2 linked regions of the Natranaerobius thermophilus JW/NM-WN-LF genome follow. The protein of the gene in region 1 interacts with the protein of each later gene in a pairwise test. Links are inferred from orthologs where the notes say so. Each region holds a gene or a part of one and is shown on either strand. Other genes may lie near its edges.

The links.
Region 2: the proteins of NTHER_RS09170 (region 1) and ftsZ interact in binary tests that used the Bacillus subtilis proteins (3 or more experiments, as listed by UniProt). The link is inferred for Natranaerobius thermophilus JW/NM-WN-LF from one-to-one orthologs.

Annotation. Positions count from the first base shown.
Region 1 is NC_010718.1:1,881,071-1,893,050, reverse strand. Bases 3,293-6,195 are described here. They hold NTHER_RS09170 (cell division protein ZapA), read left to right. Parts: upstream 3,293-4,556; coding sequence 4,557-4,835; downstream 4,836-6,195. Other genes in these bases: polX (DNA polymerase/3'-5' exonuclease PolX), read left to right, coding at 4,835-6,195; pheT (phenylalanine--tRNA ligase subunit beta), read left to right, coding at 3,293-4,455. Also shown: NTHER_RS09185 (TrmH family RNA methyltransferase), read left to right, coding at 1-314; pheS (phenylalanine--tRNA ligase subunit alpha), read left to right, coding at 879-1,904; more of pheT, read left to right, coding at 1,996-3,292; more of polX, read left to right, coding at 6,196-6,550; NTHER_RS09160 (endonuclease MutS2), read left to right, coding at 6,674-9,064; NTHER_RS09155 (transglycosylase domain-containing protein), read right to left, coding at 9,194-11,980. UniProt on the Bacillus subtilis protein: Activator of cell division through the inhibition of FtsZ GTPase activity, therefore promoting FtsZ assembly into bundles of protofilaments necessary for the formation of the division Z ring.
Region 2 is NC_010718.1:1,375,943-1,383,976, forward strand. What follows is about bases 5,063-8,032. They hold ftsZ (cell division protein FtsZ), read left to right. Parts: upstream 5,063-5,989; coding sequence 5,990-7,075; downstream 7,076-8,032. Other genes in these bases: ftsA (cell division protein FtsA), read left to right, coding at 5,063-5,959; NTHER_RS06630 (sigma-E processing peptidase SpoIIGA), read left to right, coding at 7,235-8,032. In the rest of the region: murD (UDP-N-acetylmuramoyl-L-alanine--D-glutamate ligase), read left to right, coding at 1-166; spoVE (stage V sporulation protein E), read left to right, coding at 168-1,265; murG (undecaprenyldiphospho-muramoylpentapeptide beta-N-acetylglucosaminyltransferase), read left to right, coding at 1,322-2,425; murA (UDP-N-acetylglucosamine 1-carboxyvinyltransferase), read left to right, coding at 2,533-3,825; NTHER_RS06615 (cell division protein FtsQ/DivIB), read left to right, coding at 3,853-4,647; more of ftsA, read left to right, coding at 4,736-5,062; more of NTHER_RS06630, read left to right, coding at 8,033-8,034. UniProt on the Bacillus subtilis protein: Essential cell division protein that forms a contractile ring structure (Z ring) at the future cell division site. The regulation of the ring assembly controls the timing and the location of cell division.

The sequences.
Region 1 (11,980 bases):
TTCACATACCTGTTGTGATGAATTCAGAAATTGACCAACTATTTCAAGTTTTGCAAAGAGAACAGTACTTTATCCTTTTTGGAGACAAATCAGGTAGTAAGCCAATTATGACAATTGACTTGTCCAACACTGCAGTAGCCTTATTTGTCGGCAATGAGTCCCGGGGTTTACAGGATTTAAATTTTGATCAAAAGTTCAATCAGGTTAGACATCAAAAAGTGGAAATTCCCATGTTTGGGAAAGCTGAATCTTTAAATGCTGGAATTGCTGGTTCTATTATGATGTACGAACTGTCTAAAAAACGATTTTATTAGGTGCTTTACTTGTTTTGCCGGGGCCTATGTGGTATAATTTACGTAAACCAATTGAAGGGTGGGGTCCCAAAAATGATTGATGCAAACTTTTTTTGGCGAATGTTTGAACTTACGGGATCCATAACGGCTTATTTAGCCTATCGCGATTTAGTAGGGCGAGTGGAATCAAGAGACAGAAAATTTGTATAAGAACAGGATTATATTAATTCGGTCTAATATATGTTTGTTAATTTTTATTACTTTCTATAACTATAATAAAGACAATAAAGGCGAAGAAGGAGAGAGTAGGCTAAGAACAGCTTCTACAGGGAGGGTGATCATAGACTGGAAGTCACCCGTGGCTGCTTAGCTGAAGTTCGCTCCGGAGCTTCCTGATTGAATACTAGTAGGTCAGGACGGTGCTACCGTTATTGCTATTAAGAGGGTATTATACCAAATTTGGGTGGTACCGCGGAAGTGTAGCTTTCGTCCCATTGTGACGAAAGCTTTTTTGTTTGGATAAATTTTCTATAGTTCCAAGAGATAAATTATTTTAAATGAGAGTATGACAAGGAGGTTGTTGTAATGCAAGAGGAATTAAAAGAATTAAAAGAAAAAGCCCTGGTAGACATAAGTGAAGCCTCTAGTTTGGATAAATTAAAGGATGTACAGGTAAAGTATTTAGGTAAAAAAGGCGAATTAACAAAAATATTAAGAGGAATGGGCAATTTATCGCCTGAAGAACGACCTGTGGTAGGAAAATTAGCTAATGAAATTAGGGATGATTTAGAACAAGCTTTTGAAGAGCGAGAAAACAATTTGAAAGAAGCTGAAATGCAAAAACGCTGGGAAGAAGAAAAAATCGACGTAACATTACCTGGAAGAGTCATTAGTCGAGGTGCGAAACACCCTTTAAAAAAAGTCCTAGATGAAGTTCATGATATTTTTCTAGGCATGGGATATAACATAGAGGAAGGCCCTGAAATTGAAACCGATTATTACAACTTTGAAGCGCTAAACATTCCTAAAGGGCATCCAGCCAGGGAAATGCAAGATTCTTTGTATATTACCGAGGAAATTTTACTCCGGACACATACTTCACCAGTACAAATCCGAACAATGGAACAAGTGGCACCAGAAATCCCTGTAAGAATTATTTGTACAGGCAAAGTTTATCGTAAAGATGATGATGCTACTCACTCTCCTATGTTTCACCAAATCGAAGGACTTGTAGTTGGTGAACGGATTACATTGGGGGACCTAAAAGGTACTTTACTTAACTTTGCAAAACAAATGTTTGGTCCAGAAGTTGACATCAGATTACGTCCTAGTTATTTCCCTTTTACAGAGCCAAGTGCCGAAGTTGATATTTCTTGTGTGATATGTGAAGGAAGTGGATGTCGTGTTTGTAAAGGAACAGGGTGGCTCGAAATATTAGGTTCTGGAATGGTTCATCCTAAAGTTTTTGAAATGTCAGGCTATGATCCGGATAAAGTTACTGGTTTCGCTTTTGGAATGGGAGTAGAACGGATAGCCATGCTTAAATACGGTATCCAAGATTTACGTATTTTCTTTGAAAATGACAAGCGAATGGTTAATCAATTTAAATAAACTGTTATCGCGAAATAGACGGATTACTTAAATCAAATTAAATTCTAATGTAAGGGGTAAATTAAAGTAAAAAATTGGAGGGTGTTGTAATATGCAAGTTTCTTATAACTGGTTGTGTGAATACTTGGATTTAGATATATCGCCACAAGAACTGGCAGAGAAGCTTACCAACGGTGGAGTTGAAGTTGAGGGCATAGAACAGTTGAACCCTGATCTTGATGATATCGTAGTAGGTGAAGTCAAGGAAGTTACTGAACATCCCAATGGAGATAAATTATCTGTTACAAAAGTAGATGTTGGGGATGCTAGTGATTCCTCTGAATTACAAATAGTGTGTGGTGCTCCTAACGTGGCAGTTGGGCAAAAGGTGCCGGTAGCCCTGGTAGGCTCAATGCTTCCAGATGGTTTCATTATTGAATCTTGTTCAATCAGAGGAGAACGATCATATGGAATGATTTGTTCCTGTGAAGAGTTAGAACTTCTCTCACCAGAAGAAGAAGAGGGAATAATGGTTTTGGATGATGATGCCCCTATTGGTGAATCAATAGTGACATACTTGGAATTGGATGATACGATTCTAGAATTTGATTTAACACCAAACCGGGCTGATTGTTTAGGGATGCTAGGGGTGGCTAGAGAGGTTGCCGCTTTATTAGATATTCCCTTTCATGAGCCGGAAGTAACTGATTATAAGCAGAATAAAACTTTGGATGAAATTAATATTAACATAGAGGATTCGAATCTAAGTGAGCGTTATATAGGCATGCTTATTGAAGATATCAATATTGAAACATCTCCTATGTGGCTTCAACAAAAACTCAGGTCTTATGGCATCAGACCTATTAATAATCTCGTAGATATTACAAATTTTATTATGATTGAGTACGGTCAACCATTACATGCCTTTGATTACGATTGGATTAAAGGGAAAAATATAAGCGTTAGATCTGCTCAAAAAGATGAACAGATAAAAACTTTAGACGAAAAACAGAGAACCCTGACTCCACAAGATATAGTTATTGCCGATGAAGAAAGACCTATTGCCATAGCTGGAGTTATGGGAGGATATGATACGGAAGTTAGCTTAAATACCAATAGAATTCTATTGGAGGCGGCATCTTTTAATAATATTAGTGTACGTAGAACCGCCAATCGCTTAAACTTACGTTCGGAAGCCTCTCTACGCTTTGAAAAAGGTGTGGATCCAAATAATACATTAAAAGCCGCTTTTAGAGCAATTGATTTGATAGAACAACTTGATGTAGGAAAAGTGAAAATTGGAGCTGCTGACGAATATCCACAAATCAGAGAGTGTGTGGAGGTTGAACTACGAACTTCACGAGTTAGAGCTCTAACGGGTCTGGATATATCTGATGATGAGATTAAAGATATATTTAGACGTTTAGATTTCGATATAGACGGAGAAAAATCGCTTAGTAATACAGACTCTGAACGAGGACTTAAGTTGACTGTTAAGGTTCCAACTAGAAGGAATGATATCTCTCTAGAAGTTGATTTAATTGAAGAGATTGCCAGAATCTATGGTTACGACAGGATTCCGACTTCCATGCCTCAAGGTAAGATAACTCAGGGCCGAAAGACCCATAGCCAAAAAGTTGCGGATATTTCAAGGGAAACATTGTTAACTGCCGGATTCTCTGAAATTATTTCCTATACTTTTATTTCACCAGATGATTTCGATAGGATAAAACTGACAGAAGATGACCAATTCAGAACAGCAGTACCTTTAGCTAATCCAATGACTAAAGAACAAAGTATAATGAGAACTACCATGATACCATCCATATTAAAGATTTTAGAGCATAATTCAAATCATGGAGAAAAAGACTTTCAAGTATTTGAGATCGGAAAAGTTTATTTTCCTAAAGAGTTACCTTTAAAAGAATTACCAAGAGAACAGACTAATTTGATTTTTGGCGGTATGGGAAAACTAACTCCTAAAACATGGATGGAACAACCAGGGGAGATAGATTTCTTTCATTTAAAAGGTGTCTTTGAACTTCTTATAGAAAGGTTAAATCTTAATATTAGTGACTTTGATTTTATGCCAGAAAAACACCCTTCTTTCCATCCTACCAGGACTGCCACAATAAAATACCGAGGTGAAAGAGTTGGTCTCATGGGAGAAATTCATCCAGAACTAGCGTCAGAATTCAATCTAGATAATGCGGTGATTGCCGAACTTAATTTCGAAAAAATTATTGGGTCTGCTAATCTATTTGACAGTTATCAACCGCTACCTAAATATCCAGCTGTATTACGAGATCTAGCTGTATTAGTACCTGAAGACACACCAGAAGAACATGTGGCTGGAAAGATTGCTGATACGGGCTCTGGCTTAATTGAAAACATCCAATTATTTGATTTATACCAAGGTGACCGAATTCCAGAGGGTATGAAAAGTTTAGCGTACTCTATTAGTTTCAGAGATCCAGAAAGCACCTTGACAGATGAGTATGTAGATAATATTTTCGAAGAAATTGAACGGCGATTAGAATCTGAACTTGGTGCCAAGTTGCGTAAATCTTAGTATTTTAGGGCGTCCCGCCGTGGACGCCCTCTTATTACATATTGCAGCAGGAATTTTAGTTTCTAAGGAGAAATTAATTGGGTGTAAAGGGGGTAGCTAGATTGAGATCTGATAGAAGACATCGCATTGAAGTTAATATTTTTGGTGAAGAATATACTTTAAAGAGTTCTTCAAATCCAGAGCATATGAAAAAAGTGGCTTCTGTAGTCGATGAAACCATGAACAAAATTGCAGAAAGCAAACCTAGAATTAGCCTACATCAGATAGCTGTGTTGGCGGCTTTAAACTTAGCCGATGAATACTTAAAGCTTGAAGACGAACATACCGATCTATTGGAAATGTTAGACGAGAAGGGTGAAACTGATAAGGGTGATAATTGATGACTAATACGGAAATATCTTTAATATTAAAGGAAATAGCTGAAATATTAGAACTTAAAGGCGAAAATTTTTATAAGATAAGGGCTTATAGAAGGGGGGCAAGAAATGTTGAAACCCTTTCAGAAGATATGACTAGGCTAGTCCAAGAAAATCGTCTTAGACAGATATCAGGTATTGGTAAGGGAATTGCTTCACAAATAGAAGAGATTGTTAGGACGGGTAGATCTTCATTATTAGAAGAGCTGCGAAGCGAAGTGCCAACAGGACTGAGAAGAATTTTGGGGATTCCTGGTGTAGGTGTTAAATCTGCTCAAAAACTATACTATCAATTGGGAATAAGCTCGTTAAATCAGCTCAAAGAGGCTTGTGAACAGGATCAAATCAAAGAATTACCAGGGTTTGGAGAAAAAATTCAAGAGAAGATTTTACAGGGGATTTCCAAAGTTGAAAGTTCTGAACGCGAAACTTTATTGGGAATAGCTCTGCCCATGAATGAGAATATTATCGCGACTTTGGAAAAGTTCCCTGAAATTGAAAATGTGGAAACCTCGGGTAGTGTTAGAAGGAGAAAGGGAATGGTTCAAGATATTGACCTTGTAGTTAAAACACAAGAACCGAAAACAGTAAAGGAAAAAATTATCGATTTACCGGCTGTTTATCAGGTTTTAGAAGAACAAAAAAATGTTCTAAGTGTTTTAAATACAGTTGGTATAAGAATAGATTTTTATTTAACCAGTGAAAAAAACTTTTATTACTATCTATTTTTGGCTACTGGTAGTGAGGACCATATTGAAGAAGTAGCGAATCTAGCTTTTCAGAAAGGTTATGAATTAAAAAAAGCGGGTTTAATTGATAAAGAAACAGAACAAGGAGTAGAATTATATTCCGAATTTGACTTGTATAATAAGCTGGATTTACCATATATAGCGCCTGAACTTAGAGAAAATCGTGGTGAAGTAGAAAAGGCTCATAAAGACAAATTACCTTCATTAATTAATGTCAAAGATATTAAAGGTGATCTTCACATTCATACTAACTGGACCGATGGTGCAGGAGACTTACAAGATATGGTTGATGGAGCTAAAAATATGGGTTATGAATATATTGCTATTACTGACCATTCTAAATCTTTAAAAATTGCCAATGGGCTATCAGAGTTTCAGCTTGAAAGACAGGTGGAGGAGATCCAAAAACTTAATCACGAATTAAAAGACTTTACTATATTCACTGGTACAGAAGTTGATATTTTGAAAAACGGCGAACTGGATTTTTCTTCAGATATATTACGTGAATTAGATTTTGTGATTGCTTCTATCCATCAAGGATTTAATGATCCTGGAGATGTGATTACGAACAGGATTTGTAAAGCCATGGAAAACCCTTATGTAAAAGCTATCGCTCATCCTACGGGTAGATTACTGGGAAAACGACAAGGTCATGACTTAGATTTTGAACGCCTTTTCGATACTGCGGTAGCTACTAATACCGCTTTAGAAATTAACTCCTCAATTGACAGATTAGATTTACCAGAGGAATTAGTTCTCCAAGGAATTAATAAAGGGGTTAAGTTTTTAATTAGTACAGATGCCCACAGTACTGAATCTTTTAAAGATATCCAATATGGTGTTTTTATTGCTAGACGAGGTTGGCTCTCTAAGGAACAAGTGATCAATACTTACGGACTAGCAGAATTTACGGAAAGTTTTTTAGGTTAAGCTGTATTAAAGTTGTACGTTGATAGCTGAAGAGCTCAACTATCAACAACGGAGTATAACAGCACCTAGCTTAATTATAATAGTAAATGTTAAACTATCCATTAATCTCGGGAGGAATTTAACTTGACGTTTAAAAAATCTATGGATACTTTGGAATTACCTAAAATAATAGACCAGTTGAAGAAAGAAACTGTTTCAACTATGACTAAGGAAATTTGTGACGACCTGGACCCTAGTGTAAATTATAATGAGATAAAGACCTGGTTAAAGGAGACAAGTGAAGCTAAAGAACTATTAGCAGAACGAGACATCTCTCTTAGAGGGTTGCGGGATATCAGAAAGCAACTTCAGTTAGCTGCTAAAGATGGCACCTTACAGGGGCCCGAACTCTTTCAAATATCTGAAATTATTGGTGTGTCTAATAGAGTAAGAAAAATAACTGATGATAATTTTCAAGCTAATTATCCGATTTTATCTTCATTAATATCTAAATTGCCTGAATTAAACCATCTTAAAAAAGAACTTGATGATAAAATTGATGAAAATGGTGAAGTAAAAGATTCAGCTAGTGTCAACTTGAGAAATATCAGGCAAAAAATTAAAAAGCTTCAGTCCCAGGTTAAAACCAGCGTTAACCGGATACTGCAAAGTGGGGAAAAATACCTTCAAGATAAAATTGTTACTATGAGATACGATAGGTACGTGGTACCTGTTAAAGCGGAATATCAAAATATGGTACCAGGAATTATTCATGATCAATCATCTAGTGGGATGACTGTATATATAGAACCCAAAGAAGTAGTTGAAAAAAATAATGAACTAAGGCAGGCAAAGCGCGAAGAACATAGTGAACTCGAAAAAATATTACAGGGGTTAAGTCAGAAAATAAAAGGATATCATTATCAGCTTCATGATTCATTACAAATTCTTGTTGAGTTAGATTTTATTTTGGCTAAAGGTTCGTTATCTCGGCGTATGAACGCCCGAGAAGCTGAACTTAATCAAGAAAAACGATTGGAGATTATTAAAGGAAAACACCCTTTATTGGGAGAAGATGCCATACCTGTAGATGTAAAATTAGGCGATGAATTTAATACTATGGTGATCACCGGTCCAAATACAGGTGGTAAGACGGTTAGTTTAAAGATGGTAGGTCTGTTTACTTTAATGACCCAATCTGGACTTCATATTCCAGCAGAACGCGGTACGGAAATGGGTGTTTTTGAACAAGTCTTTGCTGATATTGGAGACGAACAGGATATTGAGCAATCTCTTAGTACATTTAGTTCTCATATGTCCAATATTGTAAAAATAGTTGACCACGCAAATAGTGAGTCTTTGATACTTTTAGATGAGTTAGGTGCAGGCACTGACCCAACAGAAGGGTCGGCCTTGGCTATGTCATTGTTAGAGCATTTTCATAATTTGGGTTGTCGAAGCATAGCTACTACACATTATACTCAATTAAAAAGTTTTGCTCATGCCCGAGAAGGTGTGGAAAATGCTTCGGTAGAGTTTGACGAAGAAACTTTGGAACCGACTTATAATTTGTTAATAGGAGTGCCAGGCAAAAGTAATGCTTTCGTAATTTCAAGAAGACTGGGATTAAGTGACAAAATTATAAGCAATGCTAAAAGCTTTTTAGCAGACGAAGAGATTGAAGTGGAAGAACTTATCACTTCTCTAACAGAAAAAGAAAAGTCAAGCCAGAAAATGAAAGAGGAATTAGAACGGGAGCGGGCTAAAGTCGAGCAAGTAAAAGCCCAGCTAGAACAAGAACGAAAAGAAATTTCCAGAAAAAAAGATGAAGTTTTGCAAAAAGCCAGAAGACAAGCTGAGGAAATTATTTCTGATGCTAAAAGAGATGCTGAAGAGTCTCTCAAAGAAGCTAGAAAAATAGCTGAGAAAAAGTCCCATAAAGAAATGGCGGAAGTTAGCTCTAAAGTTAGAGATAAACTATCGGGACATCAACAAAAGTTACGAGAAGAGTTGATGGATTCGGCAGACTCGGTACCTTTATCACCTGAAAAGTTAAAGCCTGGATTGACGGTATATATTTCTAATCTTGATAAAGAGGGTCAAATCTTACAAGTTAATCATGATAAAGGTGAAGCAGAGGTTCAGGTAGGGATAATGAAAGTAAACGTAAATTTTTCAGATATATTTCCTTCTGAAGAAGAAAAATCTGGCTCAACCTTTTCCGGGAATGTTAACTCTTCCTCCTCTTCAACTGGTAGAGGCAATGTTTTTGCCGGTAAAAAGGAAAGAATTTCAACTGAATTAGATATTAGAGGAGAGCGGGTTGAAGAAGCCATAAATCAGGTTGATAAATATCTTGATGATGCTTTAGTTGCTGGATTGGCCGAGATTAGAATAATCCATGGTAAAGGAACTGGTAACTTAAGAAAAGGAATCCAATTTCATCTAGAAGGCCACCCAATGGTTTCTCAGTACAGATTGGGAAACAGACAAGAAGGGGGAGAAGGAGTGACTGTGGTCAAGTTAAACAATTGATCACATTAACCCCTAAAAATCACTTTAAATATAGTCCTTTGAATAAAAAACTCTTCCCGCGCAGTTTAGGGAAGAGTTTTTTATTGGTACTGTTTTAATTAATTCTGTTTTTTACATCATTTTTAAAACCTAATCATTCTGGTTATTGCCATTTTCTAAATCATCGGTAGGATCAGTTGAATGACCATTTTCTTCTTCTTCGGGCTCATGTTCATTCTCTTTAGTTTCAGTTTCTTCGTCCTCTTCTGGGTCATCTGTGTCTTGATTATTTTCTTGTTCTTGGTCTGGAGGTGTTTCGTCCTCAACCTGATCTTCTTGTTCAGTGGATGTATCATCAGTAACAACACTGATGGTAACTGTTTGTGCAAAAGTAGATTCATTTCCTTCTTCATCAATTTCTGTTAAGCGATAGGTATAGGTTTCACCTTCACTGATATCGTTGTCAACGAAAAAGGTATTGGCTGTATTTTCCTTAATTAAAACAAATTCATCATCTTGGGGACCTTGTTTGTATAGGTTATAGCCAGCTATATCTTCTCTTAAAGAAGACCATCTAAGTCTAATCGCTCTACCATCATGAATTACATCCCCTCTTAATCCTGGTGAAACACCTTCTTCACCGTCTCCGTGAATTTCACATGACTCTTCCGGTGCCATCAATTCAGTATCTGCCGGTACTCTACCTGGACCACCAGTCCAACGATCATCAGTTGTCATATATGACCGATCTTTTAAGAATACTTTCGTTTCTAAAGTGTGTTCTGGGCAATCTTCAGTAGCTAACTGTTCGCTTTCCAAACAAATTTCAACTTCTTCAAAGGCATTATCTTCTTGAGTTGGGACCATATTATTCAAAAAATAATCTGAAGTTATATAGTCATCAGGTGTTATATCGCTTGGTAATAATCCCGATTTGGTGCTAATTGATATTGGACCTTGGATACCTGAAGGTCTCTGAAAATTTCTTATTTCCATTCCTTCTAGAGAAGGGCCCATAATTTGATTGACCATACTAGTAGTATATCTCCACGGATTGGAGATGGAACTACCTTGTGCATCATGTCGGTCATAACCAATCCAAACCGTCATAGCAAGGTTAGGTGTATAGGTTGATAGCCATCCATCTCTTTGATTTTGGGAAGTTCCTGTTTTAGCGGCTGCCGGTCTTCCCAAGTTTACTTGGCTGGCAGTTCCCCAATTAACTGTATCTTTTAACATATCGGAAACTAACCAGGCTGTTTCTTCAGATAATACTGGTTTTTTCTCGGGTACTGCTTCATATATGATGTCACCATTTCTGTCCTGTATTTCCCTAACAGCATATGGTTCCACCCTTACTCCTTCATTTGCCAAAGTAGCAAAGGCTGCATTCACCTCTATTGGTTTAACACCATGGTCCCAGCCACCGATAGCAGCAGCTGGATTCCTTTTATCAGATTCTGTCATGGTAGTAATTCCAAATTGTTCAGTGTATTCAGCGGCTTTATTTGCTCCTAATTCATTAACATATAAATCGACAGCTGGTACATTTAAAGACCGTACTAAAGCTGTTCTAGCTGTTACTAATCCTGCAAAACTGCGGTTAAAGTTCTCAGGAGTATAAGTTCTATTGGTGTCTGGTATATCAAAAACCATTGGGGCGTCATCTAAAACAGATCCTGGTGAAATAATTCTTTCCTCAATTGCTGGTGCATAGATATTTATGGGCTTCATTACTGAACCAGGTTGGCGGCGACTGAGAGTTCTGTTAACCATATTATTAATTCCGTAATTACGTCCTCCCACAAGGGCTCTTAATTCACCACTTTCCGGATCCGCAAGCACCACTGCAGATTGTGGTTGAGTAACACCAGATGCATCTTCACGGGTAGTTGGATAATTATTTGAGTCATTGACCACGTTTTCAGCAGTTTGCTGCATACTTTTGTCCATAGTAGTATAGATAGTCAATCCACCATGATACAGAAGGTTTTCTGCTTGACCCCTGGCCTCTTCAGAACTCCCACCTGTAATTTCTGTTAAAATAGGGATAACTTCTTCGTTTATTACATAATCGACAAAATGTGGATTAGGATATGTCCTTTCCGGTAGCTCTGTTAACATGTCATCTATACCAACGCTTTTCGCTGTTTTGTATTCATCTTTTGTAATGAAATCTTGCGATTTCATAGATCTTAGAACTAATTCCTGCCTTTGTTTTGCATCTTCTGGGTTATTAAATGGAGACAATCTGCTAGGGTGTTTAATTACACCTGCTAATAGGGCAGATTCTTCTACTGTTAGTTCTGAGACATCTTTATCAAAATAAACTTGGCTGCCAGCTTGAATGCCGTAAGCATTATGGTTAAAATAAACTGCATTATTTAAGTAAAATTCCAGGATTTCATCTTTAGTGTAAACTCTCTCAACTTGAATTGCCAACCATAATTCCTGAATTTTGCGCTCTAATTGTTGTTTTGGTGACAGAAAAGCATGTTTGACAAGCTGTTGTGTAATAGTACTTCCACCCTGTGGCCCTCTAAAAGGATTCCCAGTTGTTCTAAAGTTGGTGGTAGCAGCGCGCATGATCCCCCTAGGATCGAAGCCTCTATGGTCGTAAAAATTATCATCTTCGATGGCTATAAAAGCCTGCTGAGTATGTTCGGGGACATCATCTAAATCAGTTTCAACCCGGTACTGCTCTCTATCTAACCTGACAATTAAATTACCATTGCGGTCTCGGATTTCCGACGGTAGAGCTGAACTCATCCTTTCCGGGTCGAAATCGGGAGTGCCTTGTAATGCTGCAATTGTCATGCCAAAGGCAACTCCACCAGATAAGAAAATGATAACTAAAATTGCAATACCCGCGTACTTTAATATATTTCTCATAGAGTTATTGCTGAACTTAAAAGTTTTTTTGGTCTTCTTTTTATT
Region 2 (8,034 bases), 510 kb from region 1 along the record:
TATTGTTAATAATTTAGAAACAGCTGTCACAGGGGCATATCAGGACGCCATTTCTGGCGATGTAGTTTTGCTTTCACCTGCCTGTGCCAGCTGGGATATGTATGACAGTTTCGAGAAACGGGGAAATCATTTTAAAAGTATTGTTTATTCTCTCGGGGGTGAATGATATGGAAAAAAAGCAATCAACTCCCGATTTCACTCTTTTTGCAGTTACACTAATATTGGTAGCTTTTGGATTGGTAATGGTTTTTAGTTCTAGTGCTATCATATCTCAAGTTCAAAGAGACGATACTTACTTTTTTCTCAGACGTCAAGCTTTTTGGGCAGTTTTAGGCATCATCGGAATGTATGTAACTAGCAAAATAAATTACTGGAAATGGAAATTGTTGGCCACTCCCATTATCATTATAAACTTTATACTTTTGTTGGCTGTATTTATTCCTGGTCTCGGGGTCCAAGTTTACGGAGCTGAAAGATGGCTGGGTATAGCAGGTTTGACGATCCAGCCATCGGAGTTTACTAAAATAGCATTAGTGATATTTGTAGCCACATATTTGACCAGTCGTAAAAATTCAGTCCAAGATATTAGGACTTTGATGGTTGCACTGGGAGCCATGGGTATTAGCTGCGGATTAATACTATTACAACCTGATATGGGAACGGCTGTAGCTGTAGCAGGTAGTGCTTTACTTATAATTTTTGTTGCTGGTATGAAAATTTCTCATATGCTAGTCTTAGGTTGTGCAATTGTCCCGGCGACTATAGCCCTGGTTTTTAGTGAAGATTATCGACGTAAAAGGTTTTTGTCTTTTTTAGATCCATGGGAAGATCAACTTGAAAGCGGTTATCAAATAATTCAATCCTTATACGCTTTAGGTCCTGGGGGATTAATTGGTGCTGGACTAGGTAGAAGTCGACAAAAGTTTTTCTATCTACCTGAACCCCATAATGATTTTATATTTGCAGTTATTGGAGAAGAACTAGGTTTTTTAGGAGCTAGCTTAGTGATAATATTGTTTTTTGTGTTTATATGGAGAGGTTTTAAAATCGCCATGCACTCTCCTGATATGTTTGGAGCACTTATGGCTACAGGTATAACTGCTATGGTAGGCTTACAGGCTTTTATGAATATTGGAGTTGTAACGGCTTCAATGCCTGTTACAGGAATTAACTTACCTTTAATTAGCGCAGGAGGGTCGTCTTTACTATTTACCTTAAGTTCAATTGGAATCCTCCTTAATATTTCTAAACATAATCAAATTTAACAACTCGACAGTATTAATATAACACTAATGTGCAGTACCAAGTCAGGAGGTCTGTTATGAAAGTATTGGTAACTGGTGGGGGCACGGGTGGTCATATCTACCCGGCCCTTGCTGTAATAAATGAACTCAAAGAGCGCAATCAAATAGTTGACATACTTTATGTAGGCACCTCCAAAGGTATGGAGCAAGAAATAATACCTAATAGAGGTATTGATTTTGCAGCTATTACAGTGAGAGGCCTTCAACGTAAGATTAATTTAGAACAGGTGTATTTTTTACGAGATTTTTTAAAAGGGCTTTATCAATCTTACAGATTGATAAAAAATTTTACCCCTGATGTGGTAATTGGGACCGGTGGTTATGTTTGCGGTCCTGTTCTTATGGCAGCCAGTTTAATGAAGATTCCTACAGTACTTCATGAACAAAACGTGATTCCAGGTATCACCAATAAATTTTTGTCTAGATTTGCCGATTATACCTGTGTTAGCTTTCCAGAATCAAAAAACTATATGACAAAAGCAAAAAAAATTATTACAACAGGTAATCCTAGAGCTCAAGAAATAACCAGTCGAGATTTTTCTAGTGTGAATAAGCATCTGAACTTGAGATCTGATCTTAAAACTTTACTGATTGTTAGCGGAAGTAGAGGGGCACAAAAAATAAATGAAACTATGATCAATATTATACCTGAACTTATTTCCAAATTTCCCATACAAATTATCTATGTAACGGGTAATAATTACTACGAATCAATTAGGTCCCAGATACTAGAATATGTAGATAACTCTTATCAAGATCGTCTTAAACTTCATGCATATCTATCTGATTTGCCGGCTGCCATCAGCTGTGCTGATTTGGTTATAAGTAGGGCTGGAGCTACTACCCTTGCCGAACTTACAGCAGCCGAGACTCCTTCAATATTAATACCGTCACCAAATGTCACCAATGACCACCAAAGAGTAAATGCTAAAATTTTAGGAGAACGAGGGGCTGCTAAAGTTCTCACTGAAGACTCGCTAAATGAACAAGAAGTTATTAAATCAATATCTTCTATTATTAATGATGAAGAGGTACTTTTTGATATGCAAAGAGCTACCAAAGAGATAAGTTATCCAACTGCGGCTACAGAAATATGTAAGATCTTAGAATCCTTAATCTGACAAGTCCATTAGAAAAGGGACAAGCGTAATTAACACCAGTTAAATTTATTGCATATCATAAACCAAGATTCAAGATTAAGGTTATGCAATTAATTGGGGGTGCCTGAATGTGTAAATTTGTGGTATCGGGACAGAAACGGCTTCATGGAAAAATAAAAGTACACGGTGCAAAAAACTCTGCACTCCCCTTATTAGCAGGTTCTCTTTTATCCAGTGAGCTTGTGAGGTTAAGGGAGATACCGCAGTTACGAGATGTTAAAGTTATGAAAGAAATTATTAAAAGTTTAGGTGGATATGTAATTGAGGATGGTAATGGTGTTAGCGTTAATCCAGGAGAAATTGAAACAGGTATAATACCAAAAAGATTAATGAGTGAAATGAGATCTAGTATTGTATTATTAGCAGGTATTTTGCATAATCTTGGGTGGGTAAAGATATATCCACCTGGTGGTTGTGCTATTGGAAAAAGGCCAATTGATTTACATCTAAAAGGACTAGAACAGCTGGGATGTGAAGTGAAACAGTATCAAGAGTCTATAGTTTTGACTGCTCCGGATGGCTTAAAGGGAGCGAAAATTAAACTTGACTATCCTAGTGTTGGTGCTACAGAAAATATAATGATGGCTGCAGCCAAGGCTAAAGGTGTTACTGAAATTCTAAATCCTGCAAAAGAGCCTGAAATTCAAGATTTGGCTAATTTTATTAATTCAATGGGTGGTGAAGTAAAAGGGGCTGGCACTGATAAGATTACAGTAGTTGGTAAAGAGGTTTTACATGGTACTGATTATCAAATTATACCTGACCGAATTGCTGCTGGCACATACATGGTAGCGACGGCAATTACCGGAGGTGAAGTCACTTTAACAAATGTAGTACCTTCTCATGTCGAAAAAACAGTAAATTTATTAGAAAAGTGTGGTGTGCAAGTTGTAGTTGGAGATAGAAATATATCTGTTTCTGCAAAAAATCGCCAGTTGAATTCACCGGGTAAGATAGAAACAAATCCATATCCTGGCTTTCCTACAGATATGCAACCGCAATTTATGGCACTAAGTTGTTTACTAACCGGCTCTACAAAAATAACTGAAAATATTTTTGAGGGTAGATTCAAGCATGTCTCTGAACTATTAAAAATGGGAGCAGATATTAGTATTGAGGGTAACTATGCTATTGTAAAAGGAAATAGTGCTTTATCTGGAACCGTTGTGAAAGCTTCTGACTTAAGAGCAGGGGCTGCTCTTACCCTGGCAGCACTAGCTGCCGAAGGTGTTACAATTATTGAAAATATTGATCATATTGACCGTGGTTACGAGGACTTTGATAGAGACTTAAATGCTCTTGGAGCCAATATGTTTAGAATTTCCAATCATTCGGATATAAAAAGTGATGAAAACGCCTAATTATTAGGCGTTTTCAGGGGGTTTTTTATGGACAAGCTAATGAGAAAAAAATCGACTAAAAACAAAAAAATCAGACCCAAAAAGACAATTTGGGTAGTCCTGCTCATTTGTTTAGGTCTTTTAGCCCTTGTTTTTATCGGTACTTCTAGCTATTTTGAAATAGATGAGTTTTTTTTCCATGGTAACCATAGAATAGCTAAAGGTGAACTCAAGTCTACCTTAGAAAAACAGAATCTCAATTACTGGTTATTTGATCAACAAAAATTTAAAAACAACTTATTGTCAAATCGTTGGATAAAACAAGTGACAAAAATAGATAAAGAGTTCCCCAATAAATTATACGTGGAAATTGAAGAACGGGAAGGACAAGCGCTGATTAGAGATGAGGAACAGGAGAAATACTATACCGTATCCTCAGACTTAGTAGTCATGGAACGGTATCAAGAAAACCCCGGACAGCTTCCTATGATAACTGGTTTAAATGAAGGACAATTTGAAAAAGTTTCCGAGGGTGAACAGTTAACTGAAGATTTTTCTGAACCAATGGTAGAAGTCTTTGAACTGTTAAAAAAATACGAACTTACAAGTATCTCAGAAATAAGACTTACGGAATTCCGTTACTCTCAGTCTTCCGGTGGAATGATGTTATACTTGACAGATGGAAGTCAAGTTAAGATAGGGGAATTAAGAAAACTAAATGACAAATTTCGTGTTTTAAGTAAAGTGAAGTCTGAACTTAAGCAGAAAAGTGATGATTATTATTTAGACTTAAGAGTACCGGAATACCCAGTTTTGGTTGATAAAGAACAAGATCAAAACTGATTTCTTAAGGATTATAAAAAAGGAAATTTTGCTGAAACGTTGAAGTAATATACAATGGGCATTTGATGAGATACAGGGAGGTGCTAATTTGACCACTAAAAATTTAATTACCGGTCTAGATATAGGCACCACCCATGTTCGCGTGATAGTTGGCGAAATGGGGAATGGTGATAACATAAATATTGTTGGGATAGGGACAAGCATATCCGAGGGGTTAAAAAATGGAGGAATTGTAGATCTGGATAAAACTACTGAAGCAATAGTAAATGCAGTAGAGCAAGCTGAAAGAATGGCTGGTGTAGAATTAGAGTCGACTTTTGTCGGAATTATTGGTTCTCATATACAATTAATTGAAAACAGTGGAGTAGTTGCGGTAAGCAGTGACGATAAAGAAATTACTGAAGAAGACGTTCAAAGAGCTGTTCAAGCTGCTAAGGTGATCGCCCTCCCGCCTGATCGTGAAATTATTGATGTAATTCCTCGTCAGTTTATCGTCGATGGATATGATGGAATTCGCGACCCTGTTGGAATGTTAGGTGTTAGGATGGAAATTGAGGCTTTAGTCGTTGCTGGTAAGAGCACCAGTATACACAATATGCTTCGGTGTGTCACAAGAGCGGGTTTAGACGTTGATGGATTAGTGCTTAACTCAATGGCTAATGCGGAAGCTATATTAACTAAAGATGAACAAGAGCTGGGGGTAGCGGTAGTAGATATTGGTGGTGGAACCACTGAAATTGGTATTTTCCGAAACGGTAACTTACAAAAACTAGATGTTATTAATATAGGCGGAAATTTTATCACAAATGATATCTCTGTAGGATTGAAAACCCCTACTGAAGAAGCAGAACAATTAAAAATCAAACATGGAATTGCTCTCTCAGAGGTAACAGAAGCAGAAGAGTATTTAGAAATTGCGCAAGTAGGTGAAAAGGAACCAATTCAAATTAGTGCTATAGAACTTTCCAATATAGTAGAACCAAGAGTTCAAGAGATATTTGCTCTAGTAAATAAAAAGTTAGCTGATATGGGTTATGATGAAAAATCATTACCTGCTGGGGTAGTTATAACTGGAGGGGTTACTAAGTTAAAGGGTGTCCAAACAATAGCAGAGACAGAGCTAGGTTTAAATGTACGGATTGGTGAACCAAAATTGTTAGGAGTTAACAATCCTATTTACTCAACTGGGGTAGGTATAATAAATTATGTAACTAAGAACAATCTCTATCCTAGAGAACAAGAAAGTACTAATTCTCAACTGACCGGTTTTTTTGGAAAAGTTAAAAACTGGTTGCTTGATTTTTTCGAATAGCTTTATTAATGCCTATAAGGAGGGGTACATATGTTGGAATTTGATATCGAAACAGATCAATTTGCCCAAATCAAAGTCATCGGAGTTGGCGGTGGTGGAAGTAATGCTGTAAACCGCATGATATCTTCTGGACTGAAAGGTGTAGAGTTTATAGCTGTAAATACTGATTCTCAAGCATTAAACATGTCAGAAGCTAATTTAAAACTGCAATTAGGTCAAAATTTAACTAAAGGATTAGGAGCTGGGGCGGACCCAGAGATTGGTAAAAAGGCGGCTGAAGAAAGCCGTGATGAAATAGAGCAATCTTTAAAAGGTGCGGATATGGTTTTTGTTACAGCTGGTATGGGTGGAGGAACCGGAACAGGAGCTGCTCCAGTAATAGCTAAAATTTCTAGAGAACTCGGTGCATTAACTGTTGGGGTTTGTACAAAGCCTTTTACTTTTGAAGGCAAGAAACGTAAAAAACAAGCTGAAGCTGGAATAGATGAGATCAAGGAAAACGTTGACACTTTAATTGTGATTCCCAATGATAGATTACTGCAAGTTGTAGAAAAAAAGACAACAATGGTAGAAGCATTTAGAGTAGCTGATGAAGTACTTCTACAAGGTGTACAAGGTATCTCAGACTTGATTACAGTTCCAGGATTAATTAATTTGGACTTCGCTGATGTCAAAACAATTATGACTGATACAGGCACGGCACTTATGGGAATCGGGTCTAGTACAGATGACAACAGGGCTGTAGATGCCGCTAAATCAGCAATCTTGAGCCCACTATTGGAAACAAGTATCGAAGGAGCTCAGGGTATCTTGTTAAATATAACTGGTGGATCAAACTTAGGTTTGGTTGAAGTGAATGAGGCAGCTGATGTAGTGGCAGAAGCTGCAGCTGAAGATGCTAATATTATCTTTGGAGCAGTCATAGACGATAATCTGGAAGACGAAGTTAAAGTGACAGTGATAGCTACAGGGTTTGATGATGACGATAGACAACCAAAGCAAACTGAATCTAGCCAAAAAACTCAAACTAAAGAGGAGCTAGCTAGCAGTTCTTTCGTGGGAGACGACATAAATATCCCCGCATTTTTGAGAAGAAAGAAAAAATCCGACAAATAGAGAGACAGAGCGACTAAAAAAGTCGCTCTTTTTTTATGCTTTTATCCCAGGAAAGTGACAAGTTTTTTGATTTTTTATTGTTATAATTGTCATATCGAATAAGATATATGAATACATACATAAAAGGACTTCTAAGTCCTTGGGGAGGGATCTGGTCCAGTGTATGTTATAGGTGAAGTAGTTTTAGTGATTAATCTTCTGTTAAACTTTATGCTCTTATTTGTAACGGGGAGGATAATGAATCTGTATTGTTCGTTAAAAAAACTATTGGCAAGTGGTTTGATAGGAACTTTAGCCGTGTTTGTTCCACAATTCCCTGGTGAAATTTTAGTTAAATTAGCCATATCCGTTTTGATGATTCGAATTGCTTTTGGAGCCCTTAAAAAACAAGCTTTTTTAGTAACTTTAATGGTATTCTATGGAGTTAGTTTTGTAATGGGTGGCAGCATAATGGGAACTGCTTTTCTGTTTAGCGGACAATCGAATTTTCAAATTCTGATGCCAGGGAACTTACCCTTTGGGTACTTAGTTCTAGCTTTTATTGTAGCATTGGCAGTGATTTTAGGTATTAGGGCAATAGAACGTAAAATAACTCTTAAAAAGGTCTCTATTCCAGTTAAAGTGGTTGTGAACGGTAAATCTGTGAAATTAAATGCCTTAGTGGATACAGGAAACAAATTAAAGACTTTCACTGGAGAATACTGTCTCGTAGTAGAAGCGAGAGCACTAGATAACGTATTGACTTCAGACGAAAAACATGTATTATCAGAAATTTCAAATTATAATCAACTAGATGACAGGCAATGGGATCAAGAGGCATCTGCAAGATTTTTTCCCCTGTGGTTCAACTCTCTAGGGACAGAACACGGATTATTACTGGCCTTTAGACCCGAAAAACTGGCTTTAGGTAATTCAGGCACAAGTTTTGAATGTAATGGTACAGTTAACAAGAATAATAA